DNA from 3 places in the Streptomyces sp. NPDC005805 genome. Region 1 is predicted to be linked to each of the others. Evidence: riboswitches for the same ligand, from Rfam matches in the RefSeq annotation. Region 1 holds a riboswitch; each other region holds the start of a gene.

Region 1 (5,019 bases):
TGCGCAGCGCCTCCCGCGCCTCGGCGAGCGGCTTGCCCGCCACGGCCGGGACCTCCACGATCCGGGGGCCCCGGGACAGGATCAGGGTGACGGAGCCGTTGCCGCGGATGCGCTCGTTCGCCGCCGGGTCGGTGCCCAGCACCGAGCCGCGCGGCACCGACTCGCTGAACCGGCGCTGCACCGCGCCCGCGTCCAGCCCGGCCTTCTCCAGCTTGGCCCGGGCCTCCGCCTCCGTCGTCCCGATCAGGGACGGGACGCGGGTGAACTGGCCCGAGTTGATGTACCAGACCCCGGCGCCCACGCCCAGCACGGCGAGGACGATCAGGACCACGGCGGGCAGACCCCGCCGGGGCAGCGGCAGGCCCGGACGGCGGCGGCCGGTGCGCGGCGGGGTGTCCGGCGGCGCGACCGAGCCGAGGCGGGCCGTGCGGTGCACCCCGTCGGCCGGCTCCGGGCCGGAGGCGGTGCGCGGCAGCACATCGGTGCGCTCGCTCCGGGCCGCCGTGCGCGGCAGCACATCGGTGCTCTCGTCGCCCGGGGCGCCCGTCCCCGGCCCGGAGCGGGCCTGCGGCGGGACGGCGTCGAGCTGCTCCTCGGACAGGGCCGCGCGGACCTCGCGGGCGCCCGCGAGCAGGGCCACCGCGTCGTACGGGCGGAGGTCGGGGTTGCGGGCGGTGGACCCGGCGACCAGCTCGTCCAGATCCACGGCGAGGCCCGGGACCAGGGCCGAGGGGGCGGGCACGTCCTCGTTGAGGTGCAGATAGAGGACCTGGGCGGGGGTGTCGCCGCCGTGCGGCTTGGAGCCCGTGAGCATCTCGTAGAGCATCACGCCGCAGGCGTACACGTCCGCCCGGGTGTCGGCGGTGCCGTACTCGATCTGCTCGGGGGCCAGATAGGAGACCGTGCCGAGGACCGAGCCGGTGGTGCTCGTCACCGAGCCGACCGCCCGGACCAGGCCGAAGTCCGCCACCTTCACCCGGCCGTCGTCCCCTATCAGGACGTTCTCCGGCTTCATGTCGCGGTGCACGAACCCGGCCCGGTGGGCCGCGCCCAGTGCGGCGAGGACCGGCTCCAGGATGTCCAGGGCGGCCCGCGGCGGCAGCGCGCCCCGCTCGCGCAGCACATCGCGCAGGGTGCAGCCCTCGACGTACTCCATCGCGAGATACACGTACGCGCCCTCGGCGCCCTGGTCGAAGACGCCGACGACATTGGGGTGGGCCAGGTGCGCGACGGACTTGGCCTCGCGGATGAAGCGCTCGACGAAGGTCGCGTCGGCCGCGAGGTCCGGGTGCATCACCTTGAGCGCGAGCACCCGGTCGAGCCGGGTGTCGACGGCCCGGTAGACCGTGGCCATGCCGCCGACGGCGATGCGCTCGTCGACGCGGTAGCGGCCGTCGAGCACCTGCCCGACGAGAGGGTCCTGGAGGGTCGTGTCCACGCAGCAGAGTCTACGAGCCGGTCAGGACACCCCCGCCGCTCCGGTACGCACCTGCAGCGTACCTGTGACGCACGCCCCTTCCGCGCGGGCCGGGCCCGGGACGTCCTTGCGCCCGGGTCCGCCCCGGTCCGCGTCCGGGGGCGGTCAGAACGCCGGGCGTTCCGGGTCGTGGCCCAGCGCGGCGAGCCCCTCGGTTGGGGAGGACGCCTCGGCGAAGTGCCGGCGGGGGATGCGCCCCGCCCGCCGGGCCAGCCGGCCCGCCTCCACCGCGTGCCGCATCGCCTCCGCCATCAGCGCCGGCTCCTGCGCCCGGGTCACGGCCGAGGCCAGCATCACCGCGTCGCAGCCCAGTTCCATCGCCAGGGCCGCGTCCGAGGCCGTTCCGGCGCCCGCGTCCAGGATCACCGGGACGCCCGCCTGCTCGACGATGAGCTGGAAGTTGTGCGGATTGCGGATGCCGAGCCCGGAGCCGATCGGCGAGCCCAGCGGCATGATCGCCGCGCAGCCCGCGTCCTCCAGCCGGCGGGCCAGCACCGGGTCGTCGTTGGTGTACGGGAGCACGGTGAAGCCGTCGTCGACCAGGGTCTCGGCCGCGTCCAGCAGCTCGGAGCCGTCCGGGAGGAGGGTCCGCTCGTCCGCCACGACCTCCAGCTTGATCCAGTCCGTGCCCAGCGCCTCCCGGGCCAGACGCGCGGTGAGCACGGCCTCGCCCGCGGTGAAGCAGCCCGCCGTGTTCGGCAGCACCCGGATGCCGAGCCGGCTGAGCACGGAGAGCACCGAGCCCTGCACGGTCGGGTCCAGCCGCCGCATCGCGACCGTGGTCAGCTCGGTGCCACTGGCGATCAGGGAGCGCTCCAGGACCTCCAGGCTGGGCGCCCCGCCGGTGCCCATGATCAACCGGGAGGCGAAGGACTCGCCGCCGATGACGAGCCGGTCGTCCGCCATGGCGCTCAGCCTCCCTGGACCGCGGTGAGGACCTCGACGCGGTCGCCCGCGCCGAGCCGGGTGGCCGCCCACGCGCCGCGCGGCACCACGGTCTCGTTCACCGCCGCCGCCACCCCGGCGGGCGCGGCGCTCAGGGTGGCGACGACCGCGTCCAGGGTGGTCCCGGCGGCCAGCTCCCGGGCCTCGCCGTTCACGGAGACGGTCACGGAGACCGTCGGGGAGGCGGCGGGGGCCGGGGGTGCGTTCTCGGGGGTGTTCATACGGGCTGTTCCTGTCGTACGGGGGCGAAGCGGCCGGGGCCGAACGGCCGTGCGTGCGCGGGCAGTTCGCCGTCGGTGAGGACGGTCGCGAGGACATCGCCGGTCACCGGGGTGAGCAGCACGCCGTTGCGGTGGTGACCCGTGGCCAGCAGCAGTCCGGGCAGCGCGGTCGGCCCCAGCAGCGGGGCGTTGTCGGGGGAGCCGGGCCGCAGCCCCGCGCGGGTCTCGACCAGCGGGAGTTCGGTGATCCCGGGCACCAGCTCATGGGCGTCGCGGAGGAGTTCGTAGACCCCGCCGGCCGTGACCGTGGTGTCCCAGCCCAGCTCCTCGCTGGTGGCCCCGACGACCAGCTCGCCGGACTCGCGGGGCACCAGGTACACATGGCTGCCGCGCACCACCGCCCGCACCGTCCGGGAGAGGAACGGCGCGTACGCGCGGGGCACCTCCAGCCGCAGCACCTGGCCCTTGACCGGGCGCACCGGGGGCAGCGCCTGGGGCGGCACCCCGCCGAGCCGGCAGCTGAGGCTGCCGCCCGCGAGCACCACCCGGCCGGCCGCCAGCGCGGTCCCGTCGGCGAGGACCACACCCGTGGCGCGGTCGTGCGCCACCGTCAACCGCTCCGCCCAGCCGCGCACGAAGCCGACGCCCGCCCGGCGGCAGGCGGTGACCAGGGCGGCGGCGAGCCGCCGGGGGTCGACCTGGTGGTCCCCGTCGACGCGCAGCCCGCCGCGCACCCCGGGCGCGAGCATCGGCTCCAGCCGCCGGCACTCGCGCCCGGTCAGCCAGGTGGAGGTGAGGCCGGAGCGGGTCTGGAGCGCGTGCAGTTCCCGCAGATGCGCCCGGTCGTCCGCGTCCAGGGCCACGGCGAGGGTGCCGCAGGACCGGTAGCCGGTGTCCTGGCCGCTCGCCTCCTCCAGCTCCGCGACGAACGCCGGGTAGCGGCGGGCCGATTCGAGGTTGAGCGCGAGCAGGGTCTGCTCGCCGTAGTGGAGTTCGGTGACGGCCGCGAGCATGCCCGCCGCGACCTGGGCGGCCCCGCCGCCCGGTTCGGGGTCCACGACGGTGACGGTGAGCCCGCGTTGCGCGGTGCGCCAGGCGGTCACCAGCCCGATGACGCCACCGCCGACGACGAGGACGTCCGGCGCGCGTGCCGCGTCCGCCGTGATCGCCGCGTCCGCCGCGGTCGTCGTGTCCGTGTCCGCTGTGTCCGTGTCCGCTGTACGGGACATGGGTGTCCAGCCCCTCCCTTCGCCGGCATGACCCGGATCAGGTTCGTACGGTCGGGGGCCGGCCAGCCCCCCTCTCAGCCCGGTGCGTCCGGGCTCCCGCGAGTGCCTTACGGTGGCCACCCTAACGCCCCGTCCCCGGCCCCGGTAAGGGAGCCGCCGGGCCGCGGGGACCACGGCACAGGAGGCGCGACCGCATGGTGAGATCGCTCGACGGGCTGGTGCTCGTCCCCGTCGCCGACCAGGCCCCCGGGCAGGTCGGCACCCGCACCCGGTTCACCTACCACGAGGAGAGCGGGCGGGTCTGGGCCGAGTACGCGGGCGGGGACGTGGTGCGCGGCCACCTCGTCGGGACCCGGGAGGGCGACCGGCTCGACTTCCGTTATGTGCAGTTGAGGACGGACGGCACGACCTCCTCCGGGCACTGCGTCTCCACCGCGAGTGAGCTGCCGGACGGGCGGGTGCGGCTGGACGAGAGCTGGGAGTGGGAGTCCCGGGAGGGCAGCGGCACCAGCGTCGTCGAGGAACCGCTCTCCTGATGGAGCGTCAGATCGTTAGGGTGGCCGGGTGGACGAGCGGACGGCGGGCGAGCGGATGAACGAGCGGCGGGTGGTCGTCGTCGGCGCGGGGATGGCCGGTGTGCAGAGCGCCGTCGCCCTGCGCGAGGCCGGTTTCGGGGGCGAGGTCGTCCTGATCGGCGCCGAACCCCACCAGCCCTACGACCGCCCGCCCCTGTCCAAGGCGATCCTGCTGGGCACCGCCGAGAGCTCCGCCTTCGACATCGACTTCGACGAACTCGGCGTGGACCTCCGCCTCGGCTGCGAGGTCACCGGCGTCCGCCCCGGGGACCACGAGGTCGACACCGAGGCCGGGCCCGTCCCCTATGACGTGCTGGTGCTGGCCACCGGCGCCGAACCCGTGTCCCTGCCCGGCGCCGAGGGCGTCCCCGGCGTCCATCTGCTGCGCACCCTCGACGACGCCGACCGGCTGCGCCCGGTGCTGGAGCGCCGGCACGAGATCGTGGTGGTCGGGGCGGGCTGGATCGGCGCCGAGTTCGCCACCGCCGCCCGGGAGGCGGGCTGCGCGGTCACCGTGGTGGAGGCCGCCGACCGGCCGCTCGCCGGGTCCCTGCCCGCCGAGGCCGCCGCGC
Region 2 (5,019 bases), on a different contig from region 1:
GGTCGCGGCGGGGCGGCGGCCGGTGCCGGGGCCGGAGACGGGGCCGGAGGCGGCGGCTCCCCCGGGGCCCGGTGCGCCGGTCAGTCCGCCAGCGGCAGATAGACCCGGTTGCCCGCCGCGGCGAACTCCGCGGACTTCTCCGCCATCCCCGCCTCGATCTCCTCCTGGCTGCCGCCGTGCTTGCGCCGGATGTCCTGGGAGATCTTCATCGAGCAGAACTTCGGCCCGCACATCGAGCAGAAGTGCGCGGTCTTCGCCGGCTCCGCGGGCAGCGTCTCGTCGTGGAACTCCCGCGCCGTGTCCGGGTCGAGGGCCAGGTTGAACTGGTCCTCCCAGCGGAACTCGAAGCGGGCGTCGGAGAGCGCGTCGTCCCACTCCTGGGCGCCCGGGTGCCCCTTCGCCAGGTCCGCCGCGTGCGCCGCGATCTTGTAGGTGATCACACCGGTCTTCACGTCGTCGCGGTCCGGCAGCCCCAGGTGCTCCTTGGGGGTGACGTAGCAGAGCATCGCGGTGCCCCACCAGGCGATCATGGCCGCGCCGATGCCCGAGGTGATGTGGTCGTACGCCGGGGCGACATCGGTGGTCAGCGGGCCCAGGGTGTAGAACGGCGCCTCCTCGCAGATCTCCTGCTGGAGGTCGATGTTCTCCTTGATCTTGTGCATCGGGACATGGCCCGGGCCCTCGATCATGGTCTGCACGTTGTGCCGCTTGGCGATGGTGTTCAGCTCGCCGAGCGTCCTCAACTCGGCGAACTGCGCCTCGTCGTTGGCGTCCGCGATCGAGCCGGGCCGCAGGCCGTCGCCGAGGGAGTACGTCACGTCGTACGCGGCGAGGATCTCGCAGAGCTCCTCGAAGTTCTCGTACAGGAAGGACTCCTTGTGGTGCGCCAGGCACCACGCGGCCATGATCGAGCCGCCGCGGGAGACGATGCCCGTCTTGCGGCGCGCGGTGAGCGGGACATAGCGCAGCAGCACACCGGCGTGCACCGTCATGTAGTCGACGCCCTGCTCCGCCTGCTCGATGACCGTGTCCTTGTAGATGTCCCAGGTCAGGTCCTCGGCCCGGCCGTCCACCTTCTCCAGGGCCTGGTACAGCGGCACGGTGCCGATGGGCACCGGGGAGTTGCGCAGCACCCACTCGCGGGTGGTGTGGATATTGCGGCCGGTGGACAGGTCCATGACCGTGTCGGCGCCCCAGCGGGTCGCCCAGGTCATCTTCTCGACCTCCTCCTCGATGGAGGAGGTGACGGCGGAGTTGCCGATGTTGGCGTTGACCTTCACCAGGAACCGCTTGCCGATGATCATCGGCTCGATCTCCGGGTGGTTGACGTTGGCGGGCAGCACGGCCCGGCCGGCCGCGATCTCCTCCCGCACCACCTCGGGCGCCACGTTCTCCCGGACGGCCACGTACTCCATCTCGGGCGTGATCTCGCCCCGGCGTGCGTACGCGAGCTGGGTCACCGCGGCCCCGCCGCGGCCGCGCCGGGGCTGGCGCGGACGGCCGGGGAAGACCGCGTCCAGGTTCCGCAGCCCGCCGCGCGGGGAGGTGTGCTTGATGCCGTCGTCCTCGGGGCGCACGGGGCGGCCCGCGTACTCCTCGGTGTCGCCGCGCGCGATGATCCAGTTGTCGCGCAGCGGAGGCAGCCCGCGGCGGACGTCGGTCTCCACCTGGGGATCGGTATAGGGCCCGGACGTGTCGTAGAGCGTGACGTCCTTGCCGTTGGTGAGATGCACTGTGCGCACCGGCACCCGGATGTCGGGGCGGGAGCCCTCGACGTAACCCTTGTGCCAGCCGATGGACTTCCCGGCCTCGTCGTTCTGGTTGGAGGCAGGCGTGCGTGCGTCCGATACGGTCATGAGACCTACTCCCTACGCCGGCATTACCCGGTAACAGGTTCGGCGGTCGGCGCAGCTTCCCGTCCCGATCGACGGAGGTCAGCGCCCTCTCAGCCCGGTGCTCCGAGCTCCCGCGTGTGCAAAGGTGCCACCACGCTAACGCCATGTCTGGCGCGCTGAACAGAGGGCCCCTCCCGTTCTTGCGATGATCTGCCGGTGACCTCTTCGCCGCAGCCACCCGATCCGCACGGCCACGACGACGGCGCTCCCCCCGCCCGGGGAGCCGCTCACGACCACCACGCCGCCGTCGGCCATGTCCACGCGCACGGGCCCGTCGCGCCCGTCTCCCAGCACCTCCGCAAGGTCATCGCCGCGGTGCTGATCCCCTTCGCGACGGCGGTCCTCGTCGGACTGGCCGTGCTCTGGCCGGGCAGCACCCCCGGCCACGAGCGGACCGGTGTCGGCTTCGACCGGCAGATCGAGCAGGGCAGGGTGGTGAGCGTCGAGCGGGTCGACTGCGCCGACGTCAACGCCGGGCAGGTGCCGCCGACCGAGAACCCGACCGCGCCCGAGGGCCGCGAGGCGGAGCGGGCCCAGCAGGGGGAGTGCGGCCGGGCCACCGTCGAGGTCACCAGCGGCAAGGACAAGGGCCGTCAGTTCACGGAGATCGTCCAGCCGGACGCGCCACGGCAGTTGGCGGAGGGCCAGGGCGTCCGGGTGGCGTACGCGCCGGACGCGCCCCGCGACCTCCAGTACTCGGTCACCGATGTGGACCGCGGGGTTCCGATGGCCCTGCTGGCCGGCATCTTCGCCGTGGTGGTGGTGCTGGTGGGGCGGATGCGGGGGGTGATGGCGCTGATCGCGCTCGCCGCCTCGTTCGCGCTGCTGACCCTGTTCATCCTGCCGGCGATCCTGGAGGGGTCGAATCCGCTGATCGTCGCGGTGGTCGGGGCCAGCGCGATCATGCTGATCGCGCTCTACATGTGCCACGGTGTCAACGCCCGTACCTCGGTGGCGGTCCTGGGCACCCTGATCTCGCTGCTGCTGATCGGCCTGCTCGGCTCCCTGTTCATCGGCTGGGCCAGCCTCAGCGGCAACACGGACGACAACACCGGTCTGATCAAGGGGCTCTACCCGGAGATCGACATGAGCGGCCTCCTGCTGGCCGGTGTGATCATCGGTTCGCTCGGTGTGCTCGACGATGTGACGGTGACCCAGACCTCGGCCGTCTGGGAGCTGCACCAAGCCGACCCGTCCCAGGGGCCGCGTGCCCTCTACCGCGCGGCGATCCGTATCGGCCGCGACCACATCGCCTCGGTGGTCAACACCCTGGTGCTGGCGTACGCGGGCGCCGCCCTCCCGCTGCTGCTGCTCTTCTCGATCGCGCAGTCGAGCGTGGGCACGGTCGCGACCAGCGAGCTGGTGGCGGAGGAGATCGTGCGGACCCTGGTCGGCTCGATCGGCCTCGTCGCCTCGGTGCCGGTGACCACCGCGCTCGCCGCCCTGGTCGTCTCGGCGGACCGGCCGGGGGACACGGCCGGTTCCGGTGGACGCCCGGCGGCGGCCTCCCGGGGCGGCCGTGGGCGCCGCCGCAAGAAGTAGCCGGTCCGGCCGGCGGGTTCCGCCGTCCGAGGGGAGCGGCGACCGGGGCGGCCTCAGCCGGCGTTCTCCGCGAGGATCCGCCCCAGCGCGTCCTCCAGGCTGGTCTCGAAGTCGCCGAGGGCGAGTTCCTCGCCGAGCGGCACCAGCTTGTCCGTGCGGTCGAGGAAGGCGACCAGCGGCGGTGCGCCGACTCTGAACAGCGCCGAGTCCTCGCCCACCCGGAGGCGGATGTGCACGTCCGAGAGGGCCTCGGGCCCGGTCGGCGCGATGTGCACATCGCCGTCGCCGCTGGGCGCGTTGATCCCGTCGAGCAGCAGCTCCCGGCCGAAGGCCCAGGTCACCGGGGCGTCGCCGGGCAGGTGGAACGTCATCCGGACCGCGTACGGATCGGACGTCTCATAGCGCAGCTCCACCGGGATCCGGAAGGAGAGCTCCTCGGAGACGAGGAAGCTCATCAGGACCTCGGCCTGAACCGACTCGCGCATCACATACCTCGCAGTAGATGAAGCCTTGCATGAACGTGCGGACGTGCTGGCGTGCTGATGAGGCGCAGGAATATGGCCGGGAACGACCCTCTTGACCCTCTTGACGCCATCGTGCTGGAAGCGCTAGCAGATCACAAGGAGTGATATTTCAGATACTGATAGAGAACCAGCGTGACCCCATCAGACCACTTACTCCCGCCCGCAACTGCTCAACTGCCGGGTGAAGTCGCGCTTCTTGATGAACGGGCAGCGAAATGGCCACCGTTGCGGGCAGGTCACCCAGAGTGATCGGTATCGCCGCGCAAACGGTCCCGAGCGCGTACTCCTGGCGCTCGAAGCAGGGCTGGCCGGGGCCGGTGCGCGCGATCCGGCGCAGCAGGGCCGGGCGGTCGCGCACGGAGTGGGGCGTCACCGGCTGCACGGGGTGCCGGTCGAGATGGTCGAGGCGGGCCGCCTCGTCGAGCTGCCCGAGCAGGCACTGGCCGATCGCGTGGGCGTGCCCGGTCTCACGGAAGTCGGCCCACTCGGCGACCGCCGGCGCGTACGGGGTGTCCGAGATCGACACGAGTTCGATCTCGCCCTCGCGGTACACGGCGAAGTAGACGGCGACACCGATCGCGTCCCGCCAGTGGGACAGGGACTCCTCGATCGTGCCGCGACGATTCTGCGCCGCGGCCCCCTGCGCCAGCCGGTCCACGGCGGACCCGAGGGTGAACACCCCGTTGTCCCGGCGCAGATAGTCCTCGTACGTCAGGGTGCGGAGCAGATGGTAGGCGGTGGGCAGGGGGAGCCCGGCCTCGCGCGCGAGCTGTTTCGCGGGGGCGCCGTCGCGGTGCGCCCCGGCCGCCTCCAGCAGCCTCAACGCGCGCTGCACCGAGCCGATCAGGGTAGGGACGGCGGAGTTCGCGGCTCCGGCCACAGGTCACCCCCAGGGCAGAGGGCTGCCACTCTAACGGCAGGGCCCGGCCGGGACGGGCCCTCTCGGGACCGTTCCCCCGGCCGGGCTAACGGCACGCGCCACAGCGGGCCACCGGTCGCCGTCCGCCCGCGGTCACCAGTCGCCGCGCGAGGACTCCGAGGAGCTCATGAACTTCCGT
Region 3 (5,019 bases), on a different contig from region 1:
CAGGCCCGCGAACTCGATCTGCCGGAAGCAGGTCCCGGTGGCGACGCCGGTGGGCGCCTCCTTCGGCTGCGGCTCCGCGTACAGGACCTCGACGGGCGGGCTGGAGGCGTAGGAGACGACGAGCGGGCGGTCCGCCCCGGCCTTCCTGCCGCCGGCCGAGCCGGAGAACTCCTCGTTGTACGCCTGCTCCCAGCCGTCGACGACCTTGACGCCGTTGGCCTTCAGCTTCTTCCAGTAGTCCTGCCAGCCGTCCTCGCCGAAGGCGCCGACGCTGCCCAGCAGGAAGCCGAGTCCGGGCGAGGAGGTGGCGGCGTTCTCGACCACCAGGAGGTTCTTGTACGCGGGCTTCGCGAGGTCGGCGAAGGTCTTCGGCGGGGCGAGCTTCTTCTCCGCGAAGTACTTCTTGTCGTAGTTGACGCAGACATCGCCGGTGTCGACGGGCGTGACCCGGTGCTTGTCCTTGTCAAGCTGCACCTCGGGCGCCACGCGGTCCAGGCCCTTCGCCTCGTAGGGCGTGAACAGGTCGTTGTCGAGGGCGCGGGAGAGCAGGGTGTTGTCGACGCCGAAGAAGACGTCGCCCTGCGGGGAGCCCTTGGTGAGGATCTCCTTGTTGAGCGCGGTGCCGGCGTCCCCGCTCTTGAGGATCTTCACGGTGTAGCCGGTCCGCTTGGTGAACTCCTTGAGGACGGCCTCGGAGGCCGCGAAGGACTCGTGGGTGACCAGGGTGACGGTCTTGGACCCGGCCCCGTCGCCGCTGCCCTTGTCCTCGGAGCCGTTGCCGCAGGCCGCGAGGGAGGTGATGCCCAGGGCGGCGGCGAGGGCCGTGCCGACGGCACGGCGAAGCTGGCTGTTCATGGTGTGCTGACTCCCTACGCCGGTATGACCCGGATCAGGTCCGAGGGTCTGCGGCCGTGCCGCACTCTCAGCGCTGTGGTGCGCTCCCCTGTCGGAATGTTTCGTTGTGTCGGCCGTCCGCGCCGTGCTCCGGCGCGAACGGGGTCGTCCGCTCAGCCGCTGTTCATCTGTGCGAACGTACAGGGCGCACAGTATCAGCCACCTTCGCCGGGCCCCGGCCGGGCCGGGGGCCTCAGCGCTCGTGGGCCGCGAGCTGCCCGCACGCCCCGTCGATCTCCTGCCCGCGGGTGTCCCGGACGGTGACCGGGACGCCGTGCGCGGCGATCGCCTCGACGAAGGCCCGCTCGTCCTCGGGACGGGAGGCGGTCCACTTGGAGCCCGGGGTCGGGTTGAGCGGGATCAGGTTGACGTGCACCCGCTTGCCCTTGAGGAGGCGGCCGAGGAGGTCACCGCGCCAGGCCTGGTCGTTGATGTCCCGGATGAGGGCGTACTCGATGGAGATGCGGCGGCCGGACTTCTCCGCGTACTCCCAGGCCGCGTCGAGGACTTCGCGGACCTTCCAGCGGGTGTTCACCGGCACCAGGGTGTCGCGCAGCTCGTCGTCGGGGGCGTGCAGGGAGACGGCGAGGCGGCACTTGAAGCCCTCGTCGGCGAAGCGCAGCATGGCCGGCACCAGGCCGACGGTGGAGACGGTGATCCCGCGCTGGGAGAGGCCGAGGCCGTCCGGCTCGGGGTCGGTGAGCCGGCGGATGGCGCCGACGACCCGCTTGTAGTTGGCCAGCGGCTCGCCCATGCCCATGAAGACGATGTTCGACAGCCGGGCGGGGCCGCCGGGGACCTCGCCGTCGCGCAGGGCGCGCATGCCGTCGACGATCTGGTGCACGATCTCGGCCGTGGACAGGTTGCGGTCCAGCCCGGCCTGGCCGGTGGCGCAGAACGGGCAGTTCATCCCGCAGCCGGCCTGCGAGGAGATGCACATGGTGACCCGGTCCGGGTAGCGCATCAGCACGGACTCGACGAGGGTGCCGTCGTGCAGGCGCCAGAGGGTCTTGCGGGTGGTGTCGTCGTCGCAGGAGATATGGCGGACGACCGACATCAGGTCGGGCAGCAGCTCCCCGGCGAGCTTCTCGCGGGCGGCGGCGGGGATGTCGGTCCACTGCGCGGGGTCGTGCACGTACCGGGCGAAGTAGTGCGTCGACAACTGCTTTGCGCGGAACGGCTTCTCGCCGATCGCGGCGACGGCCTCCTTCCGCTCGGCGGGCGTGAGGTCGGCGAGGTGCCGCGGCGGCTTCTTGGCTCCGCGGGGCGCGACGAAAGTGAGTTCTCCGGGCTTGGGCATGGTGCTACCAGTGTCGCAGAGATGAGAGTGAGGACCCGCCGCCCTGTGGACGACGGGCCCTCGCCCACAGAAGCGCAGGTCAGCCCGTGCCGACGAAGATCACTAGGAGCAGCCAGACCACGGGCGCGGTCGGCAGGAGGGAGTCGAGGCGGTCCATGATGCCGCCGTGGCCGGGGAGGAGGGTGCCCATGTCCTTGATGCCCAGGTCGCGCTTGATCATCGACTCGCCGAGGTCGCCCAGCGTCGCGCTGGCCGCCACCGCAAGACCCAGCAGCAGGCCCTGCCACCAGGCGCCGCCGTCCACCAGGAACTGCATGCACAGCGCGCCCGCCGCCATCGCGAAGCCCACCGCGCCGAGCAGCCCCTCGCGGGTCTTCCCGGGGCTGATGCGCGGGGCGAGCTTGTGCTTGCCGAAGCGCCAGCCGACCGCGTACGCGCCGGTGTCGCTGACGATGGTGAGCACCAGGAAGGTGAGCACCCGCTGCGGGCCGTCGTCGGCGGCGAGCATCATCGCCACGAAGGTGGCCAGGAACGGGACGTAGAAGGCGGCGAAGACACCGGCCGTGACGTCCTTGAGGTAGCCCTCGGGCGGTTCGGTCATCCGCCACACGAGGACGGCGAGCGCGGTCAGCGCCATGGCCACCCAGGCGCCCTCCGCCCCCCGGAGGTAGCCGGCCACCACCATGGCCGCGCCGCCGACGGCGAGGGGCACCAGCGGCGCCTTGATCTGCTTGCGCTCCTGGAGGCGGGTGGTGAGCTCCCACAGCCCGACGACGACGGCGACCGCTATCACGCCGATGAACACGGCCTTGACGAAGAAGAGCGAGGCGACGATCACGGCGCCGAGCCCGACCCCGACCCCTATGGCCGCCCGCAGGTCCCGGCCGGCGCGCTTCTTGCCCGTCGGGTGCGCGGGCATCGGGGGCGGCGGCTGCTGGGCGTGCTGCCGGGCCTCGTCCTGCGGCGGCTGCGACGGGCCCCCGGAGGGCCGCGGCGCGGCCGGCGGGGGCTGGTGCGCGGCCGACGGCGGGGTGGACATGGGCTCCTGCGGATTCTCGTCACGGAACAGGGGGCCGCCGGGCCGGGCGGCTCCCTCCTCGGGGCCCCCGCGGCGGCCGTGACGGCCGCCGGGGCGGTTTGCGGACTGGGCGTCTCTCCCTGCGTCGGGAAAGTCCGGCACGATGGGCATGGGCCGAGTCTGCTGTGCGTCGTGCCCATCGCGGGCAGGACCCGCCGGGAGGGGCCCCTGGTCGGGCGGTGGCCAGGCACCGGCGTATCCCGCGCCGGCGGAGGCCCCCCAGGAAGAGTCGTTCATCAGACCTCGAGCAGCTCGGCTTCCTTGTGCTTGAGCAGCTCGTCCACCTGCGTCACGTACTTCGCGGTGGTGTCGTCGAGCTCCTTCTCCGCACGCCGGCCCTCGTCCTCGCCGACCTCGCCGTCCTTGACGAACTTGTCGATGGTCTCCTTGGCCTTGCGGCGGACGGCGCGGATCGAGATCTTCGCGTCCTCGCTCTTGGTCTTGGCGACCTTGATGAACTCCTTGCGGCGGTCCTGCGTGAGCTCCGGGAAGACCACGCGGATGATGTTGCCGTCGTTGCTCGGGTTGACGCCGAGGTCGGAGTCGCGGATGGCCTGCTCGATGTTGCGCAGCGCGGACTTGTCGAACGGCGTGACGACGGCCATCCGCGGCTCGGGCACCGAGAAGGAGGCGAGCTGGTTGATCGGGGTCAGGGCACCGTAGTAGTCCGCCACGATCTTGTTGAACATCGCCGGGTGCGCACGTCCGGTACGGATCGCGGCGAAGTCGTCCTTGGCGACCAGGACGGCCTTCTCCATCTTCTCCTCGGCCTCGAGGAGGGTCTCTTCGATCACCACTTGCTCCTGCGTGTCTTGAGTTGGGCCCGGCATCCCACTGGGCCGTCGGAACCTGCGTCGCGTGTTCCCTGCACGGTGTCCGACCGGCAGGACTTTGTCCATCCCCGGAAGTCGCCCCCCGGGGCCCGGGGATCAGACCCGGGTGTCGCGGTCGCTCACGAGCGTGCCGATCTTCTCACCCTTCACCGCGCGGGCGATATTGCCCTCGGCGAGGAGTTCGAAGACGAGGATCGGCAGGGCGTTGTCACGGCAGAGCGTGATGGCCGTGGCGTCGGCGACCTTGAGGTTGCGGGAGAGGACCTCGCCGTACTCCAGGGCGTCGAAGCGGACCGCGTCGGGGTTCGCCTTGGGGTCGGAGTCGTAGACGCCGTCGACGCCGTTCTTGCCCATCAGCAGGGCCTCGGCGTCGATCTCCAGGGCGCGCTGGGCGGCCGTGGTGTCGGTGGAGAAGTAGGGCATGCCCATACCGGCGCCGAAGATGACGACGCGGCCCTTCTCCAGGTGGCGCACGGCGCGCAGCGGGATGTACGGCTCGGCGACCTGGCCCATGGTGATGGCGGTCTGGACGCGGGAGTCGATGCCCTCCTTCTCCAGGAAGTCCTGGAGGGCGAGGCAGTTCATGACGGTGCCCAGCATGCCCATGTAGTCGGAGCGCGCCCGGTCCATGCCGCGCTGCTGGAGCTCGGCGCCGCGGAAGAAGTTGCCGCCGCCGATCACGATCGCGATCTCCGCGCCGTCGCGGACGACCGCGGCGATCTCGCGTGCGATGGCGTGCACGACGTCGGGGTCGACGCCCAGGCCGGTGCCGCCGGAGAACGCCTCTCCGGACAGCTTCAGCATGAAGCGGCCGGCCTTCTTGCCGTGGTTGTCGTCGCCTGTAGCGGCGCCCTGATTCATGGGGATCTCCTCGTGCACATACGAAGAAGGCCATTGCCCTGGGGTCCTTGCGG

What was found. A riboswitch is a leader RNA that binds a small molecule or an ion and turns the genes downstream of it on or off. The one in region 1 is predicted to bind thiamine pyrophosphate.
Region 2: it holds a riboswitch for thiamine pyrophosphate, as region 1 does, so the genes downstream of both, thiC (phosphomethylpyrimidine synthase ThiC) here and thiO (glycine oxidase ThiO) in region 1, are expected to answer to the same signal.
Region 3: it holds a riboswitch for thiamine pyrophosphate, as region 1 does, so the genes downstream of both, ABZ457_RS14475 (thiamine ABC transporter substrate-binding protein) here and thiO (glycine oxidase ThiO) in region 1, are expected to answer to the same signal.

Annotation. Positions count from the first base shown of each region.
Region 1 is NZ_JBEXXN010000016.1:74,259-79,277, reverse strand. It holds gene pknB (Stk1 family PASTA domain-containing Ser/Thr kinase) at 1-1,438, opposite strand, end outside; gene ABZ457_RS11960 (thiazole synthase) at 1,583-2,383, opposite strand; gene thiS (sulfur carrier protein ThiS) at 2,389-2,643, opposite strand; gene thiO (glycine oxidase ThiO) at 2,640-3,872, opposite strand; TPP riboswitch at 3,870-3,982, opposite strand; gene ABZ457_RS11945 (hypothetical protein) at 4,067-4,408, shown strand; gene ABZ457_RS11940 (FAD-dependent oxidoreductase) at 4,464-5,019, shown strand, end outside.
Region 2 is NZ_JBEXXN010000001.1:250,502-255,520, reverse strand. It holds gene thiC (phosphomethylpyrimidine synthase ThiC) at 81-1,856, opposite strand; TPP riboswitch at 1,849-1,980, opposite strand; gene ABZ457_RS01185 (YibE/F family protein) at 2,052-3,437, shown strand; gene ABZ457_RS01180 (SsgA family sporulation/cell division regulator) at 3,491-3,922, opposite strand; gene ABZ457_RS01175 (helix-turn-helix domain-containing protein) at 4,071-4,841, opposite strand; gene ABZ457_RS01170 (DUF5326 family protein) at 4,974-5,019, opposite strand, start outside.
Region 3 is NZ_JBEXXN010000021.1:37,572-42,590, forward strand. It holds gene ABZ457_RS14475 (thiamine ABC transporter substrate-binding protein) at 1-855, opposite strand, end outside; TPP riboswitch at 850-955, opposite strand; gene rlmN (23S rRNA (adenine(2503)-C(2))-methyltransferase RlmN) at 1,088-2,194, opposite strand; gene ABZ457_RS14485 (phosphatidate cytidylyltransferase) at 2,274-3,509, opposite strand; gene frr (ribosome recycling factor) at 3,509-4,066, opposite strand; gene pyrH (UMP kinase) at 4,202-4,966, opposite strand.